Regions from separate parts of the Virgibacillus salexigens genome, predicted to be linked through region 1. Evidence: riboswitches for the same ligand, from Rfam matches in the RefSeq annotation. Region 1 holds a riboswitch; the other holds the start of a gene.
What was found. A riboswitch is a leader RNA that binds a small molecule or an ion and turns the genes downstream of it on or off. The one in region 1 is predicted to bind thiamine pyrophosphate.
Positions count from the first base shown of each region.

Region 2: it holds a riboswitch for thiamine pyrophosphate, as region 1 does, so the genes downstream of both, thiT (energy-coupled thiamine transporter ThiT) here and thiW (energy coupling factor transporter S component ThiW) in region 1, are expected to answer to the same signal.

Region 1 is NZ_CCDP010000002.1:713,553-728,578, forward strand. Features, by position in the region: gene wecB (non-hydrolyzing UDP-N-acetylglucosamine 2-epimerase) at 1-863, shown strand, start outside; gene BN990_RS16430 (D-glucuronyl C5-epimerase family protein) at 895-1,917, opposite strand; gene BN990_RS16435 (acyltransferase) at 1,941-2,618, opposite strand; gene BN990_RS16440 (glycosyltransferase) at 2,644-3,564, opposite strand; gene BN990_RS16445 (Gfo/Idh/MocA family protein) at 3,681-4,604, shown strand; gene BN990_RS16450 (hypothetical protein) at 4,729-4,941, opposite strand; gene BN990_RS16455 (DUF2642 domain-containing protein) at 4,955-5,329, opposite strand; gene BN990_RS16460 (hypothetical protein) at 5,528-5,734, shown strand; gene BN990_RS23530 (spore coat protein) at 6,177-6,569, shown strand; TPP riboswitch at 6,838-6,948, shown strand; gene thiW (energy coupling factor transporter S component ThiW) at 7,071-7,568, shown strand; TPP riboswitch at 7,557-7,660, shown strand; gene tenA (thiaminase II) at 7,728-8,417, shown strand; gene thiD (bifunctional hydroxymethylpyrimidine kinase/phosphomethylpyrimidine kinase) at 8,384-9,217, shown strand; gene thiM (hydroxyethylthiazole kinase) at 9,217-9,987, shown strand; gene thiE (thiamine phosphate synthase) at 10,031-10,612, shown strand; gene BN990_RS16495 (MerR family transcriptional regulator) at 10,915-11,652, opposite strand; gene BN990_RS16500 (hypothetical protein) at 11,836-12,423, opposite strand; gene BN990_RS16505 (hypothetical protein) at 12,420-13,058, opposite strand; gene BN990_RS16510 (permease prefix domain 1-containing protein) at 13,070-13,468, opposite strand; gene BN990_RS16515 (PadR family transcriptional regulator) at 13,465-13,794, opposite strand; gene BN990_RS16520 (MDR family MFS transporter) at 14,207-15,026, opposite strand, start outside.
Region 2 is NZ_CCDP010000001.1:2,587,685-2,602,710, forward strand. Features, by position in the region: gene nfsA (oxygen-insensitive NADPH nitroreductase) at 112-864, shown strand; gene BN990_RS12475 (hypothetical protein) at 902-1,348, opposite strand; gene BN990_RS12480 (DUF1657 domain-containing protein) at 1,521-1,727, shown strand; gene BN990_RS12485 (hypothetical protein) at 1,802-2,269, shown strand; gene spoVAC (stage V sporulation protein AC) at 2,289-2,768, shown strand; gene spoVAD (stage V sporulation protein AD) at 2,768-3,781, shown strand; gene spoVAE (stage V sporulation protein AE) at 3,781-4,131, shown strand; gene BN990_RS12505 (DUF1657 domain-containing protein) at 4,143-4,343, shown strand; gene BN990_RS12510 (DUF421 domain-containing protein) at 4,371-5,228, shown strand; gene BN990_RS12515 (dicarboxylate/amino acid:cation symporter) at 5,348-6,592, shown strand; gene BN990_RS12520 (zinc-binding dehydrogenase) at 6,628-7,608, opposite strand; gene BN990_RS12525 (ArsA family ATPase) at 7,635-8,564, opposite strand; gene BN990_RS12530 (cory-CC-star protein) at 8,587-8,844, opposite strand; gene BN990_RS12535 (carbon starvation CstA family protein) at 8,892-10,622, opposite strand; gene BN990_RS12540 (membrane protein) at 10,859-12,274, opposite strand; gene BN990_RS12545 (general stress protein) at 12,387-12,740, shown strand; gene thiT (energy-coupled thiamine transporter ThiT) at 12,800-13,369, opposite strand; TPP riboswitch at 13,499-13,603, opposite strand; gene BN990_RS12555 (M3 family oligoendopeptidase) at 13,674-15,026, opposite strand, start outside.

The DNA.
Region 1 (15,026 bases):
TGCTTGCAAAATTGGAAAGTATTATGATCTCGATGGAACCAGACATCGTATTGGTATATGGAGATACGAATTCCACCTTAGCTGGAAGCCTAGCAGCAGCAAAGCTCCATATTCCTATTGCACATGTAGAATCTGGATTACGTAGCTATAATAAAGAAATGCCTGAAGAGATCAACCGAATCGTTACAGATCATTTGTCTAGTTGGTTATTTTGTCCATCACAAACTGCTATGACGAATTTAAAAAAAGAAGGTATTACTTCAGGTGTGTACCAGACTGGTGACATTATGTTTGATGCAGTGCTTTTCTTTAAAAATCAAGCATTAAAACAATCCACGCTAAGAAATGATTTAACGCTTAAAAAAAATAATTATTACCTAGCAACCATTCATCGCGCAGAGAATACCGATCAAGTTGAACGATTAACAGCCATACTAACAGGGCTCCAACAATTGGATAAGACAGTTGTCCTTCCTTTACACCCTAGGACGAAGCAGAAAATAGAGCAGTATAAATTAACCGACTTAATTACTCATACTCAGATAAAGACGATTGAACCTGTAAATTACTTTGACATGCTAGCGGTTGCCTCTGATGCAAAAGCGATTTTAACCGACTCTGGAGGATTGCAAAAAGAAGCATACATGCTGCAAGTCCCTTGTGTTACGCTCAGAGAGGAAACCGAGTGGATTGAAACGTTAGAAACTGGTTGGAATCAACTAGTTGGCGCAGATACGCAGCAAATCGTCAAGAGCATGAAAGATCTGTCCATACCAACAAATTCGCCACTCTTATATGGAGATGGAAAAACTTCTTCTCTCATTCACAATCTATTATTGCAAACGTATAACAAGAATCATTAGTGGGAGAGGCATTCATTACCTCTTCCTTTGGTTATCTAGCCATCTTTCCATCGATATAACCCTTCCACCTTTGTAGTGTTTCACTCATCTTGGGATCTTTCTCAACCGAATTCAAAGCAGCTAATAAATGAATATGTGTTACATGATATCCCCACGATGCGATATTCGGATACCCACCATCTGTCGTATAATGGGTTAAATCATATGCAGTTCGATTTCCTAAGTCATATAAAGGTAACATTCTTTTTAGAGTTCTCACACCATCTTCATATAACATTCCTGCTTGCCTATTTCCTGTTTGTTTGTGGAGATCATATAATCCAATTAAAGCGAACATGAAGCCATTTAAAATGTAGCTAGGCGGATTTGTAGGACACTCTTCATAAAATGAATACTTGCCTTCAAACTTGGCTAAGATTCCATGATCATTAGAAGATGTTTGAAAAATAGAGGTAGCTTGTAATGCTTTGTTTTGATAGGTAGTATTTTTTGTTAAATAAGATGCCCTTGCCAAAACAGACATTGCCATTCCTAAACCAATAGACGAATACCATGGAGCCTTTAACTTTTCTAGCCTGCTAGGATAATAAGCATGATCAAATTGATAAGCCCAGCCTCCTTGAGAATTTTGGTTTTGTAAAAACCATGCTGCAACAGATAAAAATTTCTGTTTACTTTGTTCATCCTTATTTTTCAGGTATAAACTATAATGTTGTAAACCATATTGGGCAATAGTAGAAGGATTAAAATAAGTTCCAAATGGATAGACAGTTTTTGGAATACCATCATGAAATTCTACACTCCAGTTCTCCACCCCGTTTTTATCATAATGTAAATAATTCCCTCGAAAATCGTACTGATTAATCTCGGAATAACGGGCTTTGGAAACATGGATCTTTAATAATTTCTGACCCTCGATCCATTCCTTTTCAGCGAAATATCCCTTCTCTAATAACGTGATTGGAACAAATAGCTCATTCCCAATCTTCTTTCCTTTACATTCTAAATGTTGATGCATCACTACACGAATATCCTCAGGCCGTCCTGATTCCATTTTTATATCACCCTCAACTTCTGTTAAGATTGTAATTTTTTAGCAGGGATACCTACAGCAACTATCCCATTTTCAAGATGTTTAGTGACAACAGAACCTGCACCAACAATCGTATTTTCACCAATGTTTACTCCAGGCAGCAGTGAAGCGTTATTCCCAATTTTAGCTCCTTTTTTTATGTACGGTCCCTTTAGGGAGTAGCTTTGTGCTCCCATATATTTGTCATTCGACATCGATACACATGGACCTAGAAATACATTATCTTCAATTGTTGTATCCCCTGTCACATATGCCAGCGTTTGAATGGTACAAGATTTTCCAATTATTGTATTTAACTCTACAATGGCCGCCCTACCAACAATCGATTCATCTCCGATCGTAACATTTTCTCTAATACTTGCATGGTCGCCAATAAACACATCTTTTCCCACTCGTGTACCAGAATAAATAGAGACGAGCTGCCCAATTCGCGTACCAGGTTCAATCACGAGCTGAGTCGCCTTAGATGTTTTTCGCATTCTCTGATTTATGCTAGGCTTGACACCAATAACGCAATTACAACCAATATGGACATGATCACCGATGGTTGTACCTTCTAAAATAATCGAATTATGGCCGATAACAACGTGCTCACCAATGCTAACGTTATTTTCTATAACAACATTATTTCCAAACTGCGAGCTCTCTGGAATAGAAGCCAAACAAAAACCTCCTCAAGTTATACTATTATTGTAGTATACATTTAATTTTTTCAATTAATTGGTTTGTTCTTTGTTGAACGCTATGATGCTTACGTACAAATCGGTACCCCTGTTCGGCAATTTGTTCACGTTCCGTTTGATGACTTAAGAAATATGCCGCTTTTTGCTCAAAATCATGCTCATCTATTGGTACAAAATGAATCCCTGGTATAAATCCAATATCCTCTAGCTCATTAAACGTAGGAGCCAGTAGCAATGTTTTACAAGCAAGAGCCTCAAAATATTTGATTACAGGATAATGAAGTTTTGATGGACAAGTAAAAAGTATCTTTGATCTGTTTATTTCCTTGGCATAATTCTTACCAATCATCTTCTCTTGTTGTTCTTCCTCATTAAAATGATGGTACCCTGGATGTGGATGATACACGAAATCTGCCCTTCCTTGATAGGTATTGATAATACGTTGTCTTAATGGATAAAGCTCATTTACCGCCCCAATCATTAATAAATTGATATCTTTTTTTAATCTGTAGTCCTTACATAATTCTATATTAACGAAATGTGGAAACCATTCCATTTTATTTTGAAATTCCGGATATACCTCCAAACATTTATCACGAACGACTGGAAACAAATAATCAATGTTGTTTTTCTGTATATAATTCCTTCGAAGACTTACAAAACGATGAACATCATTTATAAATAGTCCAGTAGGGATATCCACATGTGCAAGCCCCTTTATTATTGGCTTCATTTGCCGATCGATATCATTGAGAATCAATATAAAATCCGGACGCACATCAAGTTGTTTCAGGATATAATCAATATGTCCTGATTTTCTCCACAGCATGACGTGAACAAGACGAGATAGTTCCTGCTCTAAGTAGAAGTAATTTCTATTAATCATCTGTGAAGTGTCTTCAGCGATTAATAATAGACGAATCATATTGCCACCTCCCTTCTTAATTGAACAGGTCAAAGGCCAATTTTATTTATTTGTGTTATGTCAGTCTATCTCGCTTACAAGCTCATGCATACGATATAGAACAAGGAGTCATCAGAGTGAGGAGATTTATTATGAGAGTTGGTGTAATTGGCACAGGAAAGATGGGAGAAAATCATATTCGAACATATTTATCCATGCATGAACACTGCCAACTAGTTGGTATTTTTGATAAAGATGAACAAAGGGCAAATGATATGGCGAACAAATATAATGTGAGACAATTTCAATCGATGGATAACCTTCTCCAACAAGTTGATGCAATAAGTATAGCTGTACCAACTGAATACCATTACCCAATTGGCTTAACCTGTATTAAGCACAACGTGCACATCCTAATGGAAAAACCAATAACTAGTACGGTTGTTCAGGCAAACGATTTGGTCAAAAAAGCGAAAAAGGCGGGAATAAAGCTTCAAGTCGGTCATATTGAACTATTTAATCCAATAATTCAATTACTGATAAAGGAATTAACAGATGAAAAGATCATTGGAATGGAATTTCATCGAATGAATCCATATCATCACCGTATTAAAAATGTAGATGTAGTAGCTGATTTAATGATCCATGACCTTTATATCCTACAAGCTATTCTTCAAGATACCATTGACGACTTTCATGCTTTTGGTAAAATCATTGAAAACACCCCAAAACACGCGGTTGTTATTGCTACATCTGTTAAAGACATTATTGTACAATTAACCGCCAGCTTTAAATCGAAAAGAAAAATAAGGTCTATCCAGATTTTAACCGAAGACGCTCTATTTGATGTCGACATCATTCAAAAGCAATTAAAAATCGTACGATCAGGCATAACAAGCATAACTGTGATTGATGATGAGATCGAACCGCTCCACTTACAGTTAATGGATTTTATACGTTGCATCCAAAACAACGATCAACCAAAAGTCTCGGGCGAAGATGGGATAAAAGCACTTCAGCTTACCAACCAAATCGGTAATGCAATAAGTAAGTTGAATTAAGTATTGTCAGCGTACACTTGGAAGTGTACGCTTATCATTTCATCGTATGACTTTTGGAATAAACTTATGAAAAAACAATATAAAAAATACCCTGAACTTTATATCAGGGTATTTTTTATTTTATTTAAGCTGCTACAGGGAAACGAACGAAGTTAATTGCGTCTAACGATATATAGATTTTCACATTATCACCGTATCCGCTGCTTACATCAATTACTAATACCAATTCCGCAGTCACTGTTGAAAGAATTCCTTCTATTAAGTTGTTATCTGTAGCTACCTCAACAGTAGAACCCAATTGCGTTGCAAGTTCAGCTGCAAATGCATCTTCAAACATTTATAATCCTCCTTTATAGTTCACTGACAAATTCAATCTTATCGATTCGGACAAGTGCTTGTGACCCGGTATTCTCAATTACAACAACATAATCATCTCTTACTGCTAGCAATGTCCCTGTTACCATTCCAAAAGGAGTGGTTAGTTCTACTTGTTCATTAACTAGACCTAAAAGTACATCTCGGATTGTAGTAGGCGTGTCAGGTGTACCCCCATTATCTCCTGTGTCTCCAGCACCGCCGTTACCACCTAGGTCAAGCCCAACATCCACACCAATTCCTGGTAAATTTACAGATACGTCTTTACTTATGCCACTGCTATTAGCTAGGTTCTGAGACAATTGATTTAGCAGCTCTAGTAGACTACGCTGTCCATTTGTTAGTGCCAATGATATTCATCCTTTCTATAATATATTTCTATTCAATATATGTGCCACAATAGCCATTAGTAAGGGCATTTATTTCATGGAGCGATAATTCCACCTTTATCCTATAGATTCATATAACCCATAAATAGACTAGTATCTTAGCACGATTACCTCTTGTGAGAATATACTATATAAAAAGCTTTGCTGGAGGTGGAAGAATTGAGTAAAAACAATCAAAATAATAATGCTTCAAGCCATATTGTCGATTTTCTTTTAGATGCAACATTAAAAAAGCACGGTGTTACGTTAGATAAAACGAAAGTAAGTGAAACAGATAAAGAAACACTTAAAGATATGGTTAGCAAGCTAAGGAAAGATGTGGATGGCGTAATGAAAAGTAATAATGAGGAAGATGAAACAAAATAAATAATAGACAAATAGATCAATTTTTAAAACCCCCTATATTCAAAGTTAAATCTAAATCCCGGTAAATCAACAAAAATTACCGGGATTTCCTCTTGTCTTTTAAAAAACAATTATTTCTCCAATAAATAGGTAGTTTATCTTGGTACAATCACCCTTCCTATTTCAATTTTGAGACATAAGATATTCTAAACGAGAAGAAGGAGGAAATAATACTATGTCAAGATCAAAAGCGTTTGAGAAGTCTTGCTGTGAAGATTGCGGCAGAACAATAGATAGGAGAAGACGTGGTCGTCATGAAAATGTTTGTGACAGCTGTAGTAATGTACGTCCAAGTTATGATTCTTGCAATGATTCTCGTCATGATTCATGTCATGATTCATGTCATAATTCTTGTAATGATTCCCGAGGAGAAGATAAAAAATGGAGAGCCTTAGACACATCGATGTGCCATCCATTTGATGATCCTACCGTAGATCAAGAAGCAAGCGGTGAATTGAAAAATGTTCAACAATCTATTGAATCCATTATTATCAAAGATTCTTGTGATGTAAATGTGACATCATCTGACATTCAAGCTGCACTTAATGTACAGGTAGCGCTACAGGTTGCCATTGCTATTGTAATTAGTATCTCTATTGCAGATGGGAACCAAGCAGACGAGGTAACACAAGACCTATTTGCTAAACTAAAATCCAGCCAAGTGAATAAACAGCAAGTATTTATTGAAAACTCTCGTGGCGTAGAAGTATCTACTTCCGATACAGATATCGCGATCAACGTTCAAGTGTTGCTTCAAATCTTGATTGCACTAGTTGTTAGATTAGATATTCTATAATTTTCAACCTACAAAATAACCTATTAAATAATCATAAACGAAAAGGCCATTTTCTTGTGCGAAATGGCCTTTTCATTTACTTAAAAACCTTTAGATATCCGTACGTATATGAGGGTTATAAAGTATAAGTTTAATCAATCGTTTGCTTAAACTAGCTTTTATGGTTCGTAGTTTTATTAATTGCTCATTCGGTTTATGAATGACAAACATGATTTGATTTGTTATGCTAATAATAAAGCTTAGTGAAGTGAAACATAACTAAATATTCATAGACTACTAGGGGTGCCCATGGCGTGGGCTGAGAGGAAGCAGTTGAGCTTCTGACTCTTACAGACCTGATCTGGTTAATACCAGCGGAGGGAAGTAGTAGGCATAGCGTCTTTCTATTTCATAACCGAAGCCAGGTCCCCAAAGGATCTGGCTTTTTCATAGTCGTAAAAACAAACAGAGAACATTTACTAAGCTTAAATCTATAACAAAAAGGAGCTCATTTATGAATCCATGAGAAAAACCTATTTACTAACATACATGGCTGTATTTATAGCGATTGGTACGTTAGGAGCCCAATTTCTTTGGTTTCCTGCTGGAATTGCTAAGGCTTACCCTGTGCAGCATGCTGTAAATGTCATAGCTGCCATTACATTAGGACCTGGCCCAGCTGTAGTGATTGCTTTCACAATCGGTTTATTACGAAACATGATTGGTCTAGGTACACTGTTAGCATTCCCTGGTGCGATGATTGGTGCTTTCCTAGCAGGAATGCTTTATCGTTGGGTAGGTAAAAAAATAGCTGCTGTCTTTGGAGAAATTATCGGCACAGGAATCATCGGTTCTCTCTTTGCTGTCCCTTTCGCCAAACTATTTATGAATAGTGGTACAGGTGCACTATTTTTTATGCCATCCTTCTTGGCAAGCAGTATATCTGGAGCATTTATTGGTTGGATCATCTTATTAAAAGTAAAACAAGAACATATTATTCGTTTACAAGGAAACTACTAGGGGCGCCATGTTGCTGAGATAAGGAACGCTTCCTTTGTCCCTTTGAACCTGATCTGGCTAATACCAGCGCAGGAAAGTAGTGAGGAAATTATCATAACACTCCTCTATTTATCTACTTTAATTCCTCTAGTAGCGTCCCATAATAAAGGAGGCTAAATGATGTGTTTCACAGATCATTTAAGACAAGAAAATAATGATATCTTTGCGCTCATTTTTGAACATCCATTTGTTCAAGGCGTCGGAAATGGAACGATCCCCGATAAAGCCCTTGCTCATTATATTAAAGCGGATTTCGAATATTTGAATGCATTTATGCAAATTTATGGGATAGCCTTAGCAAAGTCTAAAAAGCGAGAAGATATTGCCTATTTCTTTGACCAAATAAACTTTGTATTAAATGATGAAATCCACCCCCACCGAAATTTTTGTGATCATATTGGGGTTAAGTATGAAGATTTACAAGGACACCCTCTTCCACCAACAGCAGACCATTATATAAAACATATGATGTACCATGCCCAAATGGGGACATCCGGTGAAATACTCGGAGCACTACTTCCATGCCCATGGACGTATTTAGAAATAGGGAAAGAATTGATGAAGCAATTCCACCCAACAAGAGATCATCCATTTTATGACTGGATTAGCTTTTATGCAAGTGATGAGGTAGAGAAAACAACAACTGAAATGAGAAGCCGGCTCGATATATTAGCAGCCAATGCATCAAAATCAGAACAAGATCTAATTAGCGAAGCTTTTCGAAAAAGCTGCCAGTTGGAACTTAAATTCTGGGAGATGGCTTACACCTGTGAAGAATGGCCGGGAGAAAAGAAGGTGACCAATCAATGAGTATACCTCCAAGTGTACTAACTATCGCGGGAACGGATCCTAGTGGAGGTGCAGGAATACAGGCAGACCTTAAGACATTTCAAGAATTGAAGGTTTATGGGATGTCTGTCATTACTTCTGTGGTTGCTCAAAACACAACTGGAGTCCAAAACATCCATCACTTACCAACAGGGATGTTACATGATCAATTACAATCTGTATTAACCGATATGCCAGTTCATGCGATAAAAACAGGAATGATTGCTAACCGAGATATGATGGAAGTAATTGCTGATGCAATACCAAAAACAAATGCACCTTACGTAATTGATCCTGTTATGGTAGCAACAAGCGGTGATCCTCTGATTGATGAAGAGGCAAGGGGGGTTCTTAAAGAACAATTATTACCAATAGCAACGTTGGTTACCCCAAATATTCCCGAAGCGGAGTTTATTATAGGAAATTCCATCAATAGCCTAGCGGATATGAAAGAAGCAGCCATATCAATTGTCCATACGTATGGACCAAAAGCAGCTCTTATCAAAGGGGGCCATTTACAGGGGAAAGCAATTGACTTTTTGTATGATGGATCACAACTTCATACATTTGCTGCGGACCGATTTGATACGAAGAACACCCATGGAACTGGTTGTACTTATTCAGCAGCAATTACTGCAAACTTAAGCAATGGGCTTCATTTAATCGAAGCTGTTCAAATGGCAAAGCACTATGTGACCGAAGCAATAAAGCATTCCTTTCCATTAGGAACAGGTAACGGTCCTACCAATCACTGGGCTATAAGAGAAGAAAGGGTGAAATAATGAAGGATTCGATCATTCAAGAGGTTAAAGCAACTACTCCACTAATCCATAACCTCACAAATGAAGTTGTCATGAACTTTTCAGCTAACGGGTTGCTGGCTTTTGGGGGAGCCCCAGTTATGGCAAAAGCAAAGGAAGAAGTTGAAGAGATGGCAGCGGCGGCTGATGGAGTATTGATCAATATTGGAACAACGTCATTAACGGAGCTGGAAGCAATGAAGCTCGCTGGTAAAGCGGCCAATAAGAAAGGGATACCTGTTGTGCTAGACCCAGTCGGAGTTGGGGCTACTTCATTTAGGCAAGACGGAGTTCGTCAATTATTACAGGCTGTTTCATTTACAGCAATTAAGGGAAATGCTGGAGAAATGGCACAACTTGTTGATATCCCATGGGAAACAAAAGGTGTGGAATCTGTTGGTGATGGAAATGTTGAAGAAATTGCAGCTAAAGTAGCCAAATTGTACCAAACAACTGCTATTATTACAGGAAAAACAGACGTCATTTGTAGTAATGAAAAGATGATTCATAATACAACAGGTCATGCCTGGTTAGAAAAAATTACTGGTGCAGGCTGCTTATTAGGCTCCATTCTAACAGCTTGTTTAACAACAAATTACTCCATTGAAGAACAAGCACTTACTGCTGTACAATTCTATGGACTAGCAGCGGAACATGCTGCAGCACAATCATATGTCTACGGTCCAGGAAGCTTCCTGCCAGCATTTATTGATGCACTATCTTTGAAATCAGAGCAATTGGAAAGGAGCTAATCAGGAATTGGAAGTAAGACAAGCATTAAGAAAATATTTTATTATGGGAAGCCAAAACTGTAATGGCGACCCTAAGGAAATCCTTAAACAAGCAGCGAATGCTGGAATAACCGCATTTCAATATCGGGAAAAAGGAAACGGTGCATTACAGGGATTTCAAAGATATTTATTAGGCAAACAATTACGGGATATATGCAAACAATACCAAATTCCTTTCTTCGTTAATGATGATGAAGAATTAGCAGAAATATTAGATGCCGACGGTATACATGTAGGTCAAGATGATAAACCGGCAGCAGAGCTGCGACGCCGTTTTCCAAACAAGTGGATTGGGCTTTCGATATCTAATCAGGCAGAGCTTAACAATAGTCCAATCGATTCCATTGATTACTTGGGGGTTGGACCAATATTCTCTACAACTACAAAAGAGGATGCTAAAGTTGCTGTTGGTACCCAATGGGTAAAAGAAGTTAAACATGCCTATCCCCATATCCCCATCGTCGGAATCGGAGGAATCTCTGTTGATAATGCTGCATCTGTGATGGAGGCTGGAGCAGATGGGGTTTCAATCATCTCAGCTATTACAAATGCGAAATATATAGACCAAGCCGTATCGCAATTATAGAGCCCTCTATAGAAGAAAAGTAACAGCTTTTATGAACAATAAAGAAGCTAGAACATTATGAGAATAAGGACCTCTAAATTCGAATATTCGATAACCGCAATTCGAAATAGGGCATGCTTTCTACGGGGATGACCAGGTTAAATTGGAAAAGCAAAAACCGCTTATCCGAATTGAGCTGATGGATGGATCCCGTTCGAATCATGCCTATTTCTATTGCTATGTTGGATGAATAAAGTTACCCATTATCCAATGTTTTGGAACTGGTTACCCTGTAAAAACCATTCATTGCCTCGCTCTCAACTCTACTTTCGTTTATCTGCGTAAACAGCCATTGCATCACGCATAAATATAGCGAGTCCGTTACCAAATTGGTCAATATTTTTGGTGAATCGTTCATCGTCCACATACATTTGACCAAGCCCTTTAAAAGCATCAAGGGAATAGGTTCCCATCTGGTTCAAGAATTCAAACCATTCACCAATCCGTTTTTGGGCTATTTCAGAAGCAGGATCTTCATGACGAACCACTGCTAATTCACGATAAATAGCATGGAATGTTTCCTCGAATTCCTTTTTCTCCTCATTCGTCATTCGGTTCATTTTCGCATTGGACTCATCCACTGCCTTATCACCCCAACGCTCACGTGCTTCTTGTTCATAAGGATTATGACTGAAGTCAAATCCATCGAACTTTTCTTTATTACTCATAACGATCTCTCCTTGTTTATATTTTATCGTTTTATCAATTGTTCGAATCATTGTATCGACTCGATCCCGTTTATCAAGCAGCATATTTCGTTGCATTTCTAGTGCCTCCGCTTGATTGAAAGAAGGGCTGTCAATGATCTCTTTAATCTTCTTCAGCGGAAAATCAAGTTCTTTAAAAAATAGAATTTGTTGCAAGCGTTCTAGATCCATCTCAGAATAAATACGATACCCTGATTCGGTTGTCTGTTCAGGAGTCAAAAGCCCAATGTCATCATAATGATGAAGTGTGCGCACACTAATTCCAACCAAATCAGCTACTTCCTTAACTTTCATGGCTGTTAACCTCCCTACAATCTATACTATAGAGTATCACGTAGCGTGAGGGTCAATAGCAAGTTTCAAAATAATTTTCATCAGATTGAAACCATCATTGTAAATGATCCATTTCCTATACGTACAAACCTGCCGATGAGTATAAAAAAACACCATCCATCTAATGGACAGTGCCAACATTGATTAAATCGCCTTCCTTGACGGAAGTTCTATTTCATTTTCTTTCTCTTCAAAACGATATGGATAATTTTTAAGCTCTCCTTTAAAAATACAAGTAAGATTATTCATATCTCGAAGATCTTGAGGCGTACAAAGATTAGCCGATTTATTTAATTTATTATCTAATTCATTAAGAATCGTTGCCACAAACTGTGAACAGAAAAATGCATTTGATCGATGGATATTAAACTGAAATAAGAGGGCAACCATGCCAATCAAGTTATACCGATACCTATCTTTTTGCTGTTCCATTTGATTTACTTTATCAACCATTTTCTTATATTCAAACTCTGTTACATTGCAGCTATACACTTCACATACTGCGTTTCTAAACAACCCTTCTGAAATGTTTTCTTTAACAAAGCCACCAATAAAAGGATTTGCTGGATTTTTACGACCAAAACTATACATGTTCTCTAGTTCTAAGCTAAATGATAAGGAAGCATGGTTTAAAGGCTTCCTCGTATAAAACTTAATTAATTTTGTAAATAATGTTCCGGTGTCTGTAAAAATTAAATAAACTTGTCTTTTACTGTTACTATCTTGATTCATGATTTTATATTCCTTTTATATACAAAGTAATACATGCTTAAAGGCCACCAAAGTATCGTGAATATTGGGTAGATTGCCCAAATCGTGCTTGGAGAGTAAAAAACGTTCACCATAATAAAAAATGCGCAAAGAAGGGTAGCCCCCTGAAGGGAGAAAGAGAAATACGATTTTCTTCTTGCATGGTAGACAGAAAGCGGCCACCATAATATAGCAAAAACAGGGAATATAACCCAAGGCGTATATGGTGAAACAAGTAGGTTTAATAAACAATAATAAAGAATAAAGATTCCACTACCAATAATTGCAATTCGCAACGGTTTTACTTTCCTCCTCAGAATCATCAGCATCGGCCAATAAACGAGAGGGATGATCGTGTATAATGCCCATGGATGTTCAGGGGTACTTCTTATATTCTCAATCACAAGTAAAAAAAAGATAATAGCACTACTAATGACAGAGAAAAACGTCTGTTTCTTCATTTTGAAACAATATAATCCAAACGGAAAAATGAGCATGAATGCAGTTGGGTAAATAAACCATACATGTTCTTTACTTGTTAATAGATTGACAATGACTAGAAAAATAATCGTCATGATCGAACCTGTTAGTAAAAAAGCAACATCTATTTTTTTCATCTTGTTTCCCCCTACTTTGTTCGTTTCCATGAAAAATACATTGTAAGTGGCCACCAAAGTACCGCAAATGTTGGGTATACAAACCATATGATTTCTGGGGAGTAATAGAAATTAATAAATACAAATAAGGAAATAATGAGAAGACTTCCCCATATGGAATACCATAAATTCAGCTTAGACGTATTCCTCTTTTTAGGTTGGCTTACACCTAATTCTTGCTTTAAATCTTCAATATCTCCAAAATCAACGATGGCTTTATTAATTGCATCCTCCTCCGTTTTTCCTTCTCCCATTAAGTCCCAGACCTTTTCTTCAAGGTTTTGGGTCACCTCTTGCATAACTGCGTTTTTTTGCTCGCTCTCAGGTATATTTTTAAATAATTCCTCCACGTATCCATTAATCTTCTTCAATCTAATCCCTCCATGAATAAATCGATAATTGCCTTCGTTTCTTTCCACTCTTCAACCGTTTCTTTCAAATAAGCCTTTCCAAGGGTAGTTATACGATAATACTTTCGCTTTCCGCCTTGAGAAACATTTCCAAAATAGGAGTCAATTAAATCCTTCTTTTCCAGCCGTTGAAACACCGCATATAAAGTAGCTTCCTTTATTTGGAATCGGTTGTCTGTGCGTGCACTTATCTCTTTTGAAATTTCATAACCATATCGATCTTCTTCACATACTAAACGTAAAATGATCGATTCCAAATGACCACGGATGATATCACTTCTTATCATTATCACACTTCCTCATTTTGACTACTCTATCTCACAGAGTAATCATACGATAAATTACTCTGTCTGTCAAAGTAATTTTTAAAAAAGCTCGCTACATGAATCAGTCATTGATGATACATGTGAAAATACAGACGCATTATACTGCGTTTTGTTCACTAGAAGTACGGTGCGAACAACTCGCTTTCCGCGGATGAACTTCTAGTGACTTCGTTGTCTCACCCCGTTCTTTTGCAAGCGTTTCATCGTCCCTCTGCTAAATCGAGACAACCTTTAATATTTGATAGTTCGCTGTCATCAGTGCCTTTGAGAATTCTACCTTAAGCATAGCAGTGGAAACTATTGCTAAAAAATAAGGCTGTCGAGAACGTTTTCTCGACAGCCTTAGGGCACATGAAAATTGTCTGTTTCACTCTTAAATGTTATTTGGCTGTTCTTTTTTTTCTTGATCTTTTGGAACAGCTCGGTACACTAGAAATGCTAAAATAACCGCAGCAATGGAGATAGCAAATGCGATAAAGTAAACAAGTTCAACTCCTGCCACCATTGCATCACTAATCGCGTTTGGATCTTGCGGATTTTCGGACTGACTTAAATAATGTGCTTGGCGAGCATTCAATATACTAATAAACACGGATACCCCAATTGCACCTGCTACTGGCTGCAATGTTGTCATTACAGAAGTTCCATGGGGATACAATCTTTTGGGTAATTGATTTAAACCATTCGTTTCCGCAGGCATCATTATGGCTGATACAGTGAGCATTAATATAATATACCCAATAATAATCATCCAGGGTTCTGTATTTTCGTTCAGCCTGCTCATCATGAACATGGTACCACTTAATACAATAGACGCAGGTATCATTAATAACCTTGGACCGAACTTGTCAAAGAGATGTCCCATGACGGGTGACATAATACCATTTAAGATACTTCCTGGTAATAGCAAAAGCCCTGCTGCTGCAGGCATCAGCCCTAAGGGACCCTGCATAAACACAGGTAGGATAATTTCCGATGAAAACATCGTCATCATAATGATTAAGAACATCAATATCCCATGGGTGAACATAGGATACTTGAACACTCGTAAATCCATCACTGGATCTTCTAACTTGAACTGTCTGATCGCAAATAACGTAATACCTACAACCCCAATAAATATAAATGTGTACACATTCGGACTTAGGAAGCCGTTTTCCCCTTCCCCCGCTGCACTAAATCCGTAGACAAGT
Region 2 (15,026 bases), on a different contig from region 1:
ATTGATACATCTTATATCCCTCATAATAAAAGCTCAGTAAATTGACATTTAAAAATAGAAAAGCTTATCATTAATATACCATGCATATTATAACTATAGAGGGGACGGAGAATGATGACCTACAAAGCGATTGAGACAATCTTAAACCATCGATCGATTCGAAAGTTTAAAAATCAAAAATTAACGGTTGAACAAGTAGAGACAATTATAGAAGCAGCACAATACGCATCGACATCTAGTTATGTGATGGCCTATACAATTATTGGTATAACAGATGAGAAGTTGAAAGAAGAATTAGCTGCCGTATCTGGGCAGCCCTATGTTAAAGATAACGGTCATTTATTTGTTTTTTGTGGTGATCTACATCGATCAGAACAATTAGGTACTTCGGAGCAACAAAACGCCATGCAAGAAAGTCTAGAAACATCGGAACAATTTATCGTAGCGACCGTAGATGCAGCGTTAGCAGCACAAAATGCTGCTACTGCAGCTGAAGATCTCGGATTAGGTATTTGTTTTCTTGGTAGTTTGCGTAATGATATTAATCGAGTAAATGAGCTGCTTCAGCTTCCAGATAAAGTTATTCCGTTATTCGGCCTTGCCGTTGGGTACCCTGATCATCAGCCAGAACAAAAGCCACGCTTACCTCTTGAAGTTGTTTATCACCAGAATTTCTATCAGCCATTTGAAAAACAACTTCCACTTATTCAAGAATTTGATGAGAACCTAAAATCTTATTATGCGAAACGAACAAGCAATAAACGTGTAGATACGTGGACTGCACAAATCACTCGTAAGTTTTCCAATCCCATTCGTTTGGATGTAACACCTTTCCTAAAAATGAAAAACATGAATAAGAAGTAATATAAGCCAGCATTCTTCTAATGTAGAAGGTTGCTGGCTATTTAAATTCAAGCTCCTCAACATGCTGGATTCGTATTTCCTCATCATCTACTTTAAACCTTGCTTCTAAATACAAGGAAGCACACGGTCTATTTTGAATGTCAAATTCATTGCTATATGGTGGGTGGTATATATTTCCTTTGTTTAGTTCCTTCGATACAGGACTTCCTGTATATTTGTGCTGCTGCTGATCCAGGGATATAGATACCAAGGGTGCTCGATGCTCAATTATTACGGGATTATCTCCAACATATTGAATGGAACTATAAACCTTAACACCGGCATCTGCATTTTCAATGCTTATATGTAAAATGAAGTCTCCCTCCTGCTTTGTAACTGTTTTATTTTCCACCAACTTTGCATTTGCATTTCCAAAACCTCCGTAAATAAGAGCAATAAATACAGCACCGATAACGATTATTATTAAGATAAATTTCTTTTTCACTGCTATCCTCCTCATATGCTCTATATATGTAAGACGATAGATACGTTAGGAATGTTTCAACTTTTTTCAAAATTTTTCATTGCTGGTTATAAAAGGAAAAATAACCATCGTATAATTCATTTGGTTGTACCTCATTCTAATTAATGATGATATACCAAAAAGGAGGATCTGTATGACTGTATCTAGCCAAGTAAAACAAACCATTGCAGGTCTAAAAAGCGCTCAAGCTAGCTTTGAACAGTTTGCGCTCCAAACAGAAAACAAACAGGCAAAGCAGCTTTATGAGAATGCTGCACAACAAACAATGGCTGTCTTACAAAGTGTCGAGCCACGCGTTCAACAATTAGAACAAGAGGAACCTCAATATAAAGGATTTTAAAATTTTTTAGGTAGGCAAGTTGTTGAGGCTGGGGTACCAGCCTCTCTTTTTACTAAACAAAAGTAGGTGAAAAAATGCAATTAGGTAAATGGTTATTGATTAGTGCATTCCTTTTTACACTAATTGGCTGTGGAACTGATTCTGCATTAGATCCACCGAGCAAACAAAGAAATGAAGACATAGATTTATCAGAGATTTCTACTGACCAGTCCATAAGTCAAGAACCATCTAATCGAGCAAAGGATATATTAAGTCATTATGACCAAATCACTACAATAAAAGCAGTGAATTCAGATAAAGAAATACTTATTGCAATCGAGATTAAGCATATGGAGCGCTTTAAACTTGCAAAAATCAGAGAACAGTTAACGAAAGAGATGAAAGAGGAATTTGACAATCTCAAGGTTGAGCTATCGACAGATAAGAAAATTGTTATGGAGTTGGATAAGCTTGAAAAAAACTTAAAAAAGCAAGTCTATCCTAAAAAAGATTTGCAGAAAAAACTGAATAAACTCGTTGAATTTTCAAAAGAACAAACTTAAATGAAAAGAGGGAGCATTCATGGCAGATAAAAAGAAGAAAAATGCACCGCCTGATGCCCAAGAGTATCAAGCATTTCAACAACAACGAGAGGTACAACGTCCAATTGTAAAAAATTGTATAAAGGCATTTTTTGTAGGTGGTTTTATTTGTTTCATTGGACAAATCATTTCAACCTTTTACATCTATTTCTTTCATTTCACTGAGCAAACCGTAGGCAATCCAACAGTAGCAACGTTAATATTTATCACGATGTTATTCACTGGCTTTGGTTTTTATGATCGAATCGGACAGTTTGCAGGTGCAGGATCTGCGGTTCCAGTAACTGGCTTTGGAAACGCCGTTATTTCTGCTGCCATTGAACATCGAACAGAAGGATTTATTTTAGGTGTAGGTACGAATATGTTTAAATTAGCTGGTCCAGTTATCGTTTATGGTGTATTTTCGGCCTTCGTCGTTGCTCTAATTAAAACAATCCTCATCCAATGGGGTGGATTATAATGTTAACCGGACATCAAACTTGGGTTTTTAATAATAAGCCAGTTATTATCTCTACAGGTACGGTTGGGGGGCCATTTGAAGCGAACGGCAATATACCTAATGATTTTGATTTATTACACGATGACATGTGGCTAAAACAGGATTCCTTTGAAAAAGCACAACAAACATTAATGGAAGAGGCTTGTCAAACAGCTGTTAAAAAAAGCTCAATTGAGAAGGAACAAGTTCAATTTTTTATTAGTGGAGATTTAATTAATCAAATAACACCAACAAGTTTTGCAGCAAAAACAATTGGCATACCTTATTTTGGTTTATTTAATGCTTGTGCTACTTCAATGGAGAGCCTTGCCCTTTCAGCTATGATTATAAATGCTAAAGGTGCTAATTATATTTTAAGTGGTACTTCTAGTCATAATGCAGCAGCTGAAAAACAGTTCCGTTATCCTACTGAATATGGGGGACAGAAGCCTCCTACTGCACAATGGACCGTTACTGGAGCTGGATGTGCTTTAGTATCCCAAGACGGGCAAGGGCCTAAGATTACATCTGCTACCATTGGTAAAATCATTGACATGGGGATAACTGACCCTTTTAATATGGGTGGTGCGATGGCTCCTGCAGCTGTTCATACAATTGAAACACATTTCAAAGAACGTAATATTGATCCCTCCTATTATGACTTGATAATAACAGGAGACTTGGGCCACATCGGAAGAGAGATATCCTTGGATTTATTAAAGAAAAGAGGCTTGTCCATTCAGGAAAACCAATACGTTGACTGTGGACTTACTATCTATAGGGAAGGTCAACCAGTATTGGCCGGAGCAAGCGGTCCGGCATGTTCAGCAGTGGTAACCTATGGACATTTTCTTAATCGAATGAAGAAAGGTGACCTTCATCGCATATTAGTAGTAGCAACAGGTGCACTCCACTCTCCGTTAAGTATTCAACAGAATGATCCCATTCCGTGTATCGCACATGCAGTTTCAATAGAGTCAGGAAGTGATGTATGATGATATTTTTCTGGGCGTTTGTAGTTGGCGGAGCAATATGTGTTATTGGTCAACTATTACTTGATGTATTGAAATTAAATCCTGGACAAACACTAACCATATTAGTTGTTTCTGGAGCTATCTTGGATGGCTTTGGATTGTATGAACCATTAATTGATTTTGCTGGAGCTGGAGCAACTGTTCCCATAACAAGTTTCGGGAATTCATTGGTCCATGGTGCAATGGCTGAAGCAGAAACACATGGATTAGTAGGTGTTGTAACAGGGATGTTTGAAGTAACCAGTGCAGGTATATCTGCTGCGATTATCTTTGGTGTTATTGGTGCACTCATATTCAAACCAAAAGGTTAGGAGGATGAAATATGACCGTTGGATCGCAAGTTAAAGGATGTTTCTCATCGATAAAAAGCATCGAGGCAACCTTACAAACATTAGCTGCAAAAACTGCCGATCAAGAACAGCAAACTGCGTTTAAACAAGTCGAGCAAATCATATCTGAAGTAAAAAATGATCTACAGCATCAAGTAATACAATTAACAAAAGATGAACCCCAATATAAATAAACTTGAAGTCAGAAAGGAAAGATAACCATGCCGGAATGGATAGTAGTAGTCCTGCGCTCATTTTCCTTGTTAATTATCTTGTTCTTCATGACAAAATGGCTAGGAAAAAAGCAAATTTCTCAATTAAATGTATTTGAATATATATCCGGAATCGTTTTGGGTGGTATCGTCGCTATTCATACCATTGATCCTAATGCAAACATTGTTTACGCCTTTCTCTCTATGTTTATATGGTTTATTGTTCCATTATGTGTGGAGTATGTCTCTTTAAAAAGCAAGCGGTTTCGCGATTTTACAGAGGGGAAAAGTACTGTTTTGATTCAGGATGGCAAAATCATGGAAGACAATCTTAAGAAAGAGGGATACTCTACGGATGATCTATTAGAAAAATTAAGAGACAATAATGTTTTTTTAGCTTCCGATGTTGAATTTGCCGTTCTGGAGCCATCAGGTTCACTGAGTGTACTTCCGAAGAAAGAAAATCAACCATTAACGGCAAAAGATCTTGGTTTAAACGTAGCTCCAGAAAAAGAACCACAAACTGTCATCATGGACGGAGAAATGCTATTAGAGCCATTGGCTAACTTATCATTAAATGTCAATTGGTTGGAAACGGAACTTGATAAACAAAATGTTAGTATTGAAAATGTATTTCTTGCACAAGCAGATAATCAGGGTCAATTATATTTGGATCTTTATGATGATAAACTCGCAGTGCCGTCTCCTTCAGAAATACCTCTTTTACTAGCAACGATGAATAAATGTCAGGCTGACCTTGAATTATTTGCCTTAGCGACAGAAAATCAACATTCAAAACAACTTTATGAGAGAAACAGTAAAAAACTCCAGCAAGCAATTGACTTGATTCGTCCTTATCTCTCCTGATAAAACAACCCAAACCATAACTTGGATTGGGTTGTTTTAATTATTAGTCTTTTTTCGGTCTCTAGTTTCGTGTAGAATAAAATAGTTATTATTATTTTAAACAGAAAGGAAGGCATACAATGAAAAATAAAGTAAAAGCCTATCGGTTTCCAATTATTTTACTAATCTCCATTGTCATTGGATCGATAGTTGGTCTTCTGCTGGGTAAAGATGCAGCGGTAATAAAACCATTGGGTGACCTTTTTATTAATTTATTATTTATGATTGTCGTTCCACTTGTTTTCTTTACGATTTCATCTGCAATTGCAAGTATGGATAGTATGAAACGGTTAGGTAAAATTATGGGTTCCATGCTTACTGTTTTTATTGTCACAGGTATTATTGCATCCGTATTTATGTTAATTGCTACTGTCATCTTCCAGCCAGGTAGCGGAGTCGATATCCCTTTATCACAGCCAGAATCAACACAAGAAGAAGCAAGCTTTTCTGAACAGCTCGTTGAAACGTTTACCGTTCCTGATTTTGTTGATATATTCTCTCGCGAAAACATGTTAGCACTTATTATTTTCTCTGTCCTGATTGGTGTAGCGACTGGATTAACGGGTGAAAAGGGGCGCCCTTTTGCTACGTTCTTATCAAGTGGCGCTGAAGTGTTCATGAAAATAATCCAACTGGTAATGTATTATGCGCCAATAGGGTTAGGTGCCTACTTTGCAGCTTTAGTAGGAGAATTTGGAGCAGATTTTATCGGTGATTACGCTAAAGCAGTCCTTGTATACTACCCTGTTTCCATCTTGTATTTTGCTATTGGATTCACACTTTACGCATTTATCGCTGGTGGTAAAAAAGGAATTGTCCGATTCTGGAAAAACATTTTATCCCCTGCAGCAACATCACTAGGGACAGGAAGCAGCATCGCTTCCTTACCAGTTAATTTACAAGCAGCTAAACGTATCGGTGTTCCAAAAGACATTCGAGAAACAATTCTCCCACTCGGAGCAACAATACATATGGATGGATCATGTCTTTCTGCTATGTTAAAAATCGCGTTTGTATTTGGTGTGTTTAATAAAGATTTTACAGGAATAGATACGTTTCTTACTGCAATTGGAATTTGCTTACTATCCGGAATCGTCATGAGTGGTATTCCTGGTGGTGGATTTATGGGCGAAATGATGATAATTACCCTCTATGGCTTACCAATGGAAGCATTGCCGATTATTTCTGCAATCGGTGTCGTAGTTGACCCACCAGCTACCATGGTTAATGTAACTGGTGATACGGTTTCTAGTATGCTAGTCACAAGGCAAATGGAAGGAAAAGATTGGATGGAAAAGGCGGAAGAGCCTGAAGCGATGACGTAACTAAAACTGGTTGACGATTACCGTCAACCAGTTTCCTAGTTAAGTTTAATTGCAACTTTGCCAAATTGACGATTCACTTGCAAATAATCAAAGGCTTCTTGAATATGTTGCAATGTGAAAGTAGTATCTACTACTGGATGCACCTTAAATTGGCGAATATGATCAAGCATTGCTACAAATTCCTGTCTACTACCCATTGTAGAACCTAGTAACTGATACTGACCATAGAAAAATTCTCGTAAATTGATATCCACGATATCATCTGTAGTTGCCCCAAAAATAACCATTCTACCACCTTTTTTTAATAGTTTTAATGAACGGTTAAATGTTGCTTGTCCAACACTATCAATGACTAGATCCACCGTTTCATCCGCCAAGCTTTCGTTCCAATCTGCATCATTATGCAATCCGATATCTGCGCCTAGGGTTCTCGCCTGCTCCAATTTTTCGTGACTTCTTGACGATACAATAACTTTTGCACCAATATTTTTCGCAAACGCCACTAGGAAAGTAGATACACCACTCCCTGCTCCTGGAATAAATACCGTTTCTCCTGCTTTTATTTGTCCTTTCGTGAATAAGGCACGGAACGCTGTTAATCCTGATAGTGCAAGTACCCCAGCTTCATCCCAACTCAAATGTTCCGGCTTTTTCTCTACTTGCCGCTTATCAATGGAAATTTTTTCAGCAAATGTACCATGATCAGGCATTCCTAAAATGTCAAAACGCTCAGGTGGTGCATCACGATTATCTTCCCAACGCAAGGCTGGATTAATGATAACTTCCTCACCTACCTGAACATTGTCTACATTCTCCCCTACACTTTCAATTATCCCTGCACCATCTGACCCTAATATTAAATCCTCTGTCGCACCCTTACGACGTCCAGGAATTGCTAAATCACGACGATTTAACCCTGCCATTTTCAATGAAACGACAACTTCATTCTCGTTTGGAGTAGGCTCATTCATATCTTTAACTTCCAATATACCGTTCCCATGTACAAATGCTTTCATTTATTTCTCCCTTCCCTTCTATGCTATTACATACTTTGGAATGCACCAAATTTCTCTAATTGCTTCATATCTATAATATCATGCGGATATAATGGAATAAAAATTTTTTGTTGTTTTGAAAATGTATGATGAATTAAATCAACATACTTTTCCTCATAAATGCTTCGCTGTAATAGAAACTCTCCATCTATCTGTTCTGGTAACACTTTATTAATAATTAATGTTTGTACATATAAATGATACTTCTCAAGTAATTGGATTGCTTTTTCCGTTTCTGCGATGGATAATCGTTCAGGATTTAGGACAAAAATATATCCTGTGATGCTTTGATCTAATAACAATGCTCTTGCTTTTGCGAATCGATCTTGCCTTTCTTTTAACACATCAAAAATAGGATCCTCCACAGGATTTCCATCATTTAATAACTGACTATAGTCTTGGTTGGTCTTTTGGCGACGCTTTATTAACCCTTCCATCCATACTCCCATCAATTCTGGGAGCGTTAGAAGACGAACCGTATGTCCGGTTGGAGCAGTGTCAATAACTAATTGATCAAAATGTACATTTTCATGTATAATAATGGAAATTAGTTTATCAAATAATGCAGCTTCATCTGCTCCCGGAGATGCTTTGGCAGTATCTAGCTGCCGGTTCACCTCTTCAACCATTCCTGTATGAACAAAATTTTTTATGTTTTCCTTTACTCCGTCAATATATGTCGTTGTTTCCAGATCAGGATCAATCTCAATTGCATATAATTGTAGATTGACATGTTTAATATTGCCGCCTATCTTTTGATCGAATATATCTCCTATATTATGTGCGGGGTCAGTAGAAACAAGTAATGTTTTTCTACCAGCTTTTGCGGCATTCCATGCAATGGCCGCTGCGGTAGTAGATTTACCTACTCCCCCTTTCCCGCCAACAAATAGGATTTTCTTTGTTAGATCGTTCATACAAATCTCCTTTCATGTCATATTAACAGCATCGAATACCTGATAAGGGTGATTTTTCCATTCCCATACGTAAATGCCAATCGTGGAATTTCTCTAACATAAATGGATACAGTTCTAATGTATAATAAAAAACTGGGTTAGGAATACCGACCATTTCTGAGTATAATAATAATAAAAACACATCGTCCTCATTTCTTAATTCACGTGCAATTTCCTGACGATGCGGTATTTCCAACATCTCTTCATACAACTGAAGGATCTTCTTCATCTGATCAAGCATGTATATTCTCCTCCTTGAAAAAAGAAAAGGGATCGTAGTGATCCCTTTTAAATTTCGAGCGAATTCTCCTCCTTTTTAGTTAAAACAGAGAAAGCAGTAATAATAATCCATAAAGCGAAGATCAAAATAATTGCGCCAAAGATAAATAACAACGTATTTGGTGCACTTCCCATCCATGACCATTCAAATAAAACTTGTTGAATCATTGCGTACAGCGTCATGAACATAACAAATACCATTGGAATAATTACCACTGCATAATTCCTACCTAATCGTTTTAACCAAACCGCAATCAGCATTAAACTGATAACCGCTAGCAATTGATTGGCTGTTCCGAATAATGGCCATAACTGATATCCACCTGAGCCAAAGCCTTTTGGTCCTTCAGGGAGTAATACTAAAGCTGCACTCGATACGACGGCTATGGTTGTAGCGACATGTGTCTTCGTTAAGGCAGGAAGACGATATTCAATACCTAACTCCGCGATAATATAACGCATCAATCTAACAGACGTATCTAACGTGGTTGCTGCAAAACTAACTACAATAATAGATACGATCGTAACTGCTATATCTGGTGGGATGGCTAATCCGCCAGCTAGACCTGCAGCTCCTTCTACAAATGTTCCAAGGCCAACCGCATTCGCATCAGAAAAACTAGCATAAGTTGCCATAAACTCATCCGTACTAGTAAAGAACGTAGCAACCGCAATAATGGATACTAATGCAAGAACCCCTTCCCCAACCGCACCAGCATATCCTACAAACCTAGCATCCGTTTCTTTATTTAGTTGTTTAGATGACGTTCCTGAGGATACAAGGCCATGAAAACCGGAAATAGCTCCACAAGCAATAGTGATAAATAATAATGGTAACCAAGGAGTATCCGGATTTTCATTTGTTATCGGTGCTGTCATTTCAGGGTTAGTGAATAACAGGCCTAAATACAGGATTCCCAGACCAACTACAAGCTGATGCGAATTAATAAAATCCCTTGGCTGTAACAATTTCCAAACCGGCAATGTAGATGCAATATACACATAGACCATTAAAATGACGATCCAAATTAAAAATGCAGTCGATACTGCTCCTAGTCCAAATAATCCACTTCCACCTTCTCCACCCATATACTGCACAAGATCGATTTGTAAGAAATCGACTTTGCTAGCTACTACTGCAGTTAAGTACATGATAGCTAATGCTAATATAGAAGGTAGAAGCATTTTCTTATTTCGTTTGTAAACTGCATATCCTATCCAAATAGCAAGTGGTATTTGAATGAACACTGGTAACACACTGGCTGGATAAGAAATAAACAAATTGGAAATGACCCATGCAAATACTGCATTTACCATGAGCACAAGAATTAAAATAATAAATAAAAACAAAATCTTTGCTCGTTGACCGACTAATCGGTGCGCTAATGTACCAACTGACTGACCTTTGTTTCGAACAGATAAAACAAGCGTACCGAAATCATGAACTCCTGCAGCAAATACGGTTCCCAAAATCACCCATAAAAATGCTGGCAACCACCCCCAATAAACCGCAATAGCTGGTCCAAGAATCGGTGCAGCCCCTGCAACTGAAGTAAAATGATGCCCCCATAACACGAATTTATTTGTAGGAACAAAATCAATTCCATCCTTATAACGGTGCGCTGGTGTAACGTAATTAGGGTCTAATCGAAAAATTTTTTCTGCTACAAAACGAGAATAATAACGATAACCTAAAGCGAAAACCAACATCCCTATGAAGGCAACCAAAATTCCGGGCATAGTATCCCTCCCCCAAATAGAATTAAACCAGTCCAAAATATGGACGTCCTTGTTTAACGCTATGTGTAAACGCTTCATTTTAGTACTTTTTTAGTAATAAATCACAAATTCAGAACCATGAAAAAGGGATTATCTCTATGAAAAATGGAGGTAATTCCTTTTTCATACTTTATTCAGAAAGGAAACAGCGCTTTACACTCATTAAAAGGAACACTCAAAACGGATACGACTGAACTTTATAAAATAAATACCGCGACAATGGTAGCCACTATTAACCCAACCATCACTGGTATAAAATTCTTACGAACAAGTTCCATCACGGACACGCCACAAAAACCTGCAATTGCAATTAAAGAGGACCATGCCACCAATGTTCCCCCTCCAGTCCAGATAGAACCCATTTGGCCTATAGCAGCAAGCGTTGTAACATCAATGGAACTGTTTTGTAAGGAAGCAGCTAATGCCCCTGTTAAAGGCAACCCCGAAAAACCAGAACCATCTAATCCAGTAATAATACCTATAATTAAAATACTTAGTGCTGCTAATAAGGCACTTTGCGGTAATATCGATTGTGTTGATTGAACAAGGTCAAATAAAAATGCTGGCGGATTTTCCTTAACTCCTATAATGTCAGCAGAAAAATCGGAACTTCCTAAAAAGAAAAATCCTGCAATAGGAATTACTGGGCCCATTGCTTTAAAAGCAAATACAAAACCATCCGTAATGTGTGTAGTAATGTAATCTAGTGCATATTGTTTACGAAAAGCGATCGTTGATAACAAAAGAAGGATAACGGCTACCCCACCTACAAAAGCAGCACCATCTCCACCTTCCAAACCAGTCATTCTGCCAGATAGCAATTTTTCATATACCATGTAGATTACGACACTTGCTAACGCTAAAGGAACTAATATTGCAAAAAGTCTACTCCAAAACTGTAGCCTGTAATCTCGTTGGGAGGAATCCTGTGTTAATTGCATGTTTTCAAGTTCTTGTTGATTGCGAGGATCCCCTTTTTTTCGAATCATTTTACGATACATTACATAAGCAATGCCTAAAGCAATAAAACCCGTTATAAGGGAAAGGATTAAAGACTTATCTGCAACTTGTGCCGTATCCACACCGGCCGAAGTAGCAGAGAGATTAGGAGCTACCTGAACGATATAATCAGAGGATAGAGCCATGCCTTGGCCCGCAATAGCTATAGCGACTGCCGCAGTTATCGCAGGGAGACCGGATTGGATAGCCGCAGGAACAAGTAAAGCACAAATTAATGGAACCGCTGGTGTTGGCCAAAAAAACAAAGAAATTAAATAAGTAATCCCAACAAGGACAAAAAAAGATACATGCCCATTAATCATCATTTTTTGGATCGGTTGGATCATACGTTTATCTGCTCCTAAATCCCTTAACGAATGTAATAGTGCCAACATGAAAGTAATAATTAAAAAGATACTAAACAATTCTTGGGCCGCCACTAGATTCGCTTTGAAAATAGCTGTAAAACCATCTATAATACTTCCTTTATAAACCCAGGCGATAATGAACGTACCGAGTAACGTTGGTAATACAATACCTTTTCGCAGAATCATAGTGATAATAATAGCAAGCGTAAATAGACCATATAATATATGGGAAATCGAAAGCTCCACATCTATCGCTTCCTCTCTGTTGAATGTGCTATAGCCTATGCAAAGCGTACATGTTTAGTTCTTATCATAATGGGAATACATAATATTGAAGACAAAAAGGAGGTTTTTTAATATGAAACCATTTATTAAAGAATATACAAATGATGAAAAATTAAAGGCCGATATTCAAGTACTAAAAGACAAAGGAATTCATAAAGATGATGTATATGTTCTATCTCATGATGATGATCGTACCAATCGTTTAGCTGGGAGCGCAGATGCAAATACGATCGGCATCAAAGAAATGGATATTGGCCATGCTGTCGGTAATTTCTTTAGCAAAAAAGGGGACGAGCTTCGAACAAAATTAACTGAAATAGGTTTCTCACAGGCTGAAGCCGAAAATTATGAAGAGGATATGGATGAAGGTAAGGTTCTATTAATTGTTACAAATAATGAAAATGTAGATAGCTATCTACAAAAATAGACAACCCCATTGGTTGTCTATTTTTTCTTGCTCATTATTATGTGAGCAGGTCGTTTATACTAAGTTGTCAATCGAAGTAGCGTTCTAGGTTGCTTATGAAATAAAAAGAAAACAAGTATAGCACTTAAAACAAAACTAGGTAGAATATACGAACCATTATATAAGAAGGAGTATATCCATACATTCATCCCTTGGACAGCTGATTCAAAAAAGACAACACCTGCAATAAAATGAGCGATAAAGCGCAAAGCAGATCCTATAAACACACCTAGCGAGATATACAAAAGATACTGTTTGCTATTTCCTTCTTGTACAGTTTGTTTTATTTTTCCTGAAAATACACCTGCAAACCCTAATACTGTAAAGGCAATGGCATAATCAATAAATCCTTGTAACGGATGCAGTATATACCCTGTTCCTACAGCAACCTGAAGCACTCCCCATAAAAACCCTGCTAGCAAGCCGCCTTTTAATCCCCAGCGAAAAGCAACGATAAAAATAGGAATCATCGCAAATGAGATAGACCCACCCTGAGCCCAAATTTTAAATGATAAAAATGGTATTAGGTCTAACAACAATGCAAAAGCTGCAAAAATTGCTACCTCTACTAAAAATAATGTACGTTTCATTTCTTTTCTCCCCTTTTTAAAGCGGTTATTTTCTTGTTGGCCAATGTCAACAAGGTATATATAACAACAAAAAAGCAATGCCAAGGGGAAGACTTCCTGATGGGGATTCCGCTCACATTGCTTTTATTCCATCAAAAAAGCCACCATCCCTACGCTAGTACTAACTAACAGGTTCGAAGGGTAAGAACAATGTATATGTTCACTCTCAGCCGATCGGCTCCCCCTGCAGACTTTTACATTTTGCTTTTTCTGTTATTGTTTCTAGGAGTATTGTACCTGACTTATCCATCGATTACAACTAAAATTAAATCGAGAGATATTCGTATACATCATTAATACAAAGCTGAATCGCATCTTCCCAAAAAGCGGTAGCAGTTAGATCAACTTGTAAATGTTTATAAGCGAGATCTTCGACTTCCATCCTGCCTGTATCACGTAAAAGTTTGATATATTCATCCTCAAAATCATCACTTTTCTGTGCTATTGCATAAATTCCAAGGCTGAATAAATATCCAAATGTGTAAGGGAAATTATAAAACGGGACACCTGTCATATGGAAGTGCAGTTTAGAAGCCCAGAAGTTCTCATCATATTCTTCTAGTACATCACAGTAGGCTTCCTTTTGAGCGTCCACCATCAGTTTATTCAACCTGTTAACAGAAACCATACCTTGCTTTCTCTCTTCATAGAAACGCTTTTCGAACAAAAATCGCGCATGAATATTCATAAAAAACGCAATACTGCGCTGGATTTTATCTTCTAACAAGCCCTTTTTCTCATCCGTTGACTGCGCATACGTCACCGAAGCATCTGCAACAATCATTTCAGCAAATGTTGATGCTGTTTCGGCAACATTCATTGCGTAACGTTGGTTTAGTCCATTCACATCGTTCATCACATGTTGATGATACGCATGTCCAAGCTCATGGGCGAGTGTTGCAATATTCGAAGACGTACCAGAATAAGTCATGAATATTCTTGTCTGACCGCTCTCTGGAAAACTGGTGCAAAACCCACCTGGCCGCTTATCAGGCCGGTCTTCCGCTTCAATCCAACGGTTATCAAAAGCCATGCGGGCAAAGGCGGCCATCTTCGGGCTGAAACGATGGAAATGTTTAATAATAAAGTCTGCTCCTTCTTGATAACTAAATGTTTTTACTTCTCTATTAATTGGAGCATTAATATCATAGATGCTTAATTTTTTTAAATCTAAACGTTCTGCCTTTTTATTTAAATATGTAACAAAATGGTGCTTATTGTTATTAATAGCGGTCCACATCGCATCAAGTGTTTTTTTCTTCATACGATTTAGTTCAAGTGGTTCCCTAAGTACATCATCCCAGTTTCGATGTGTGTATTTCTGTAACCGGAAACCAGCTAAATGATTGAGCGTCTGACTAAATAAATGTTCATTAGTCTTCCACGCCCTATTCAATTGATTAAATACATGCTTTCGAAAGTCACGATTTGGATTAGCTAATTTATTGGAAGCCTGTCCAATAGAGTAAGATTTCGTAGTCTCCTCTTCCTTAAGCCGAACTTCCATCTTACCAACAATAGCTTGATACATTTGATCCCAAGCATGATAGCCATCAACTGCTAGATCATTTATTAATGCTTCCTGTTCTATCGGGAGTAATCCCTTTGCTTGTTCTCT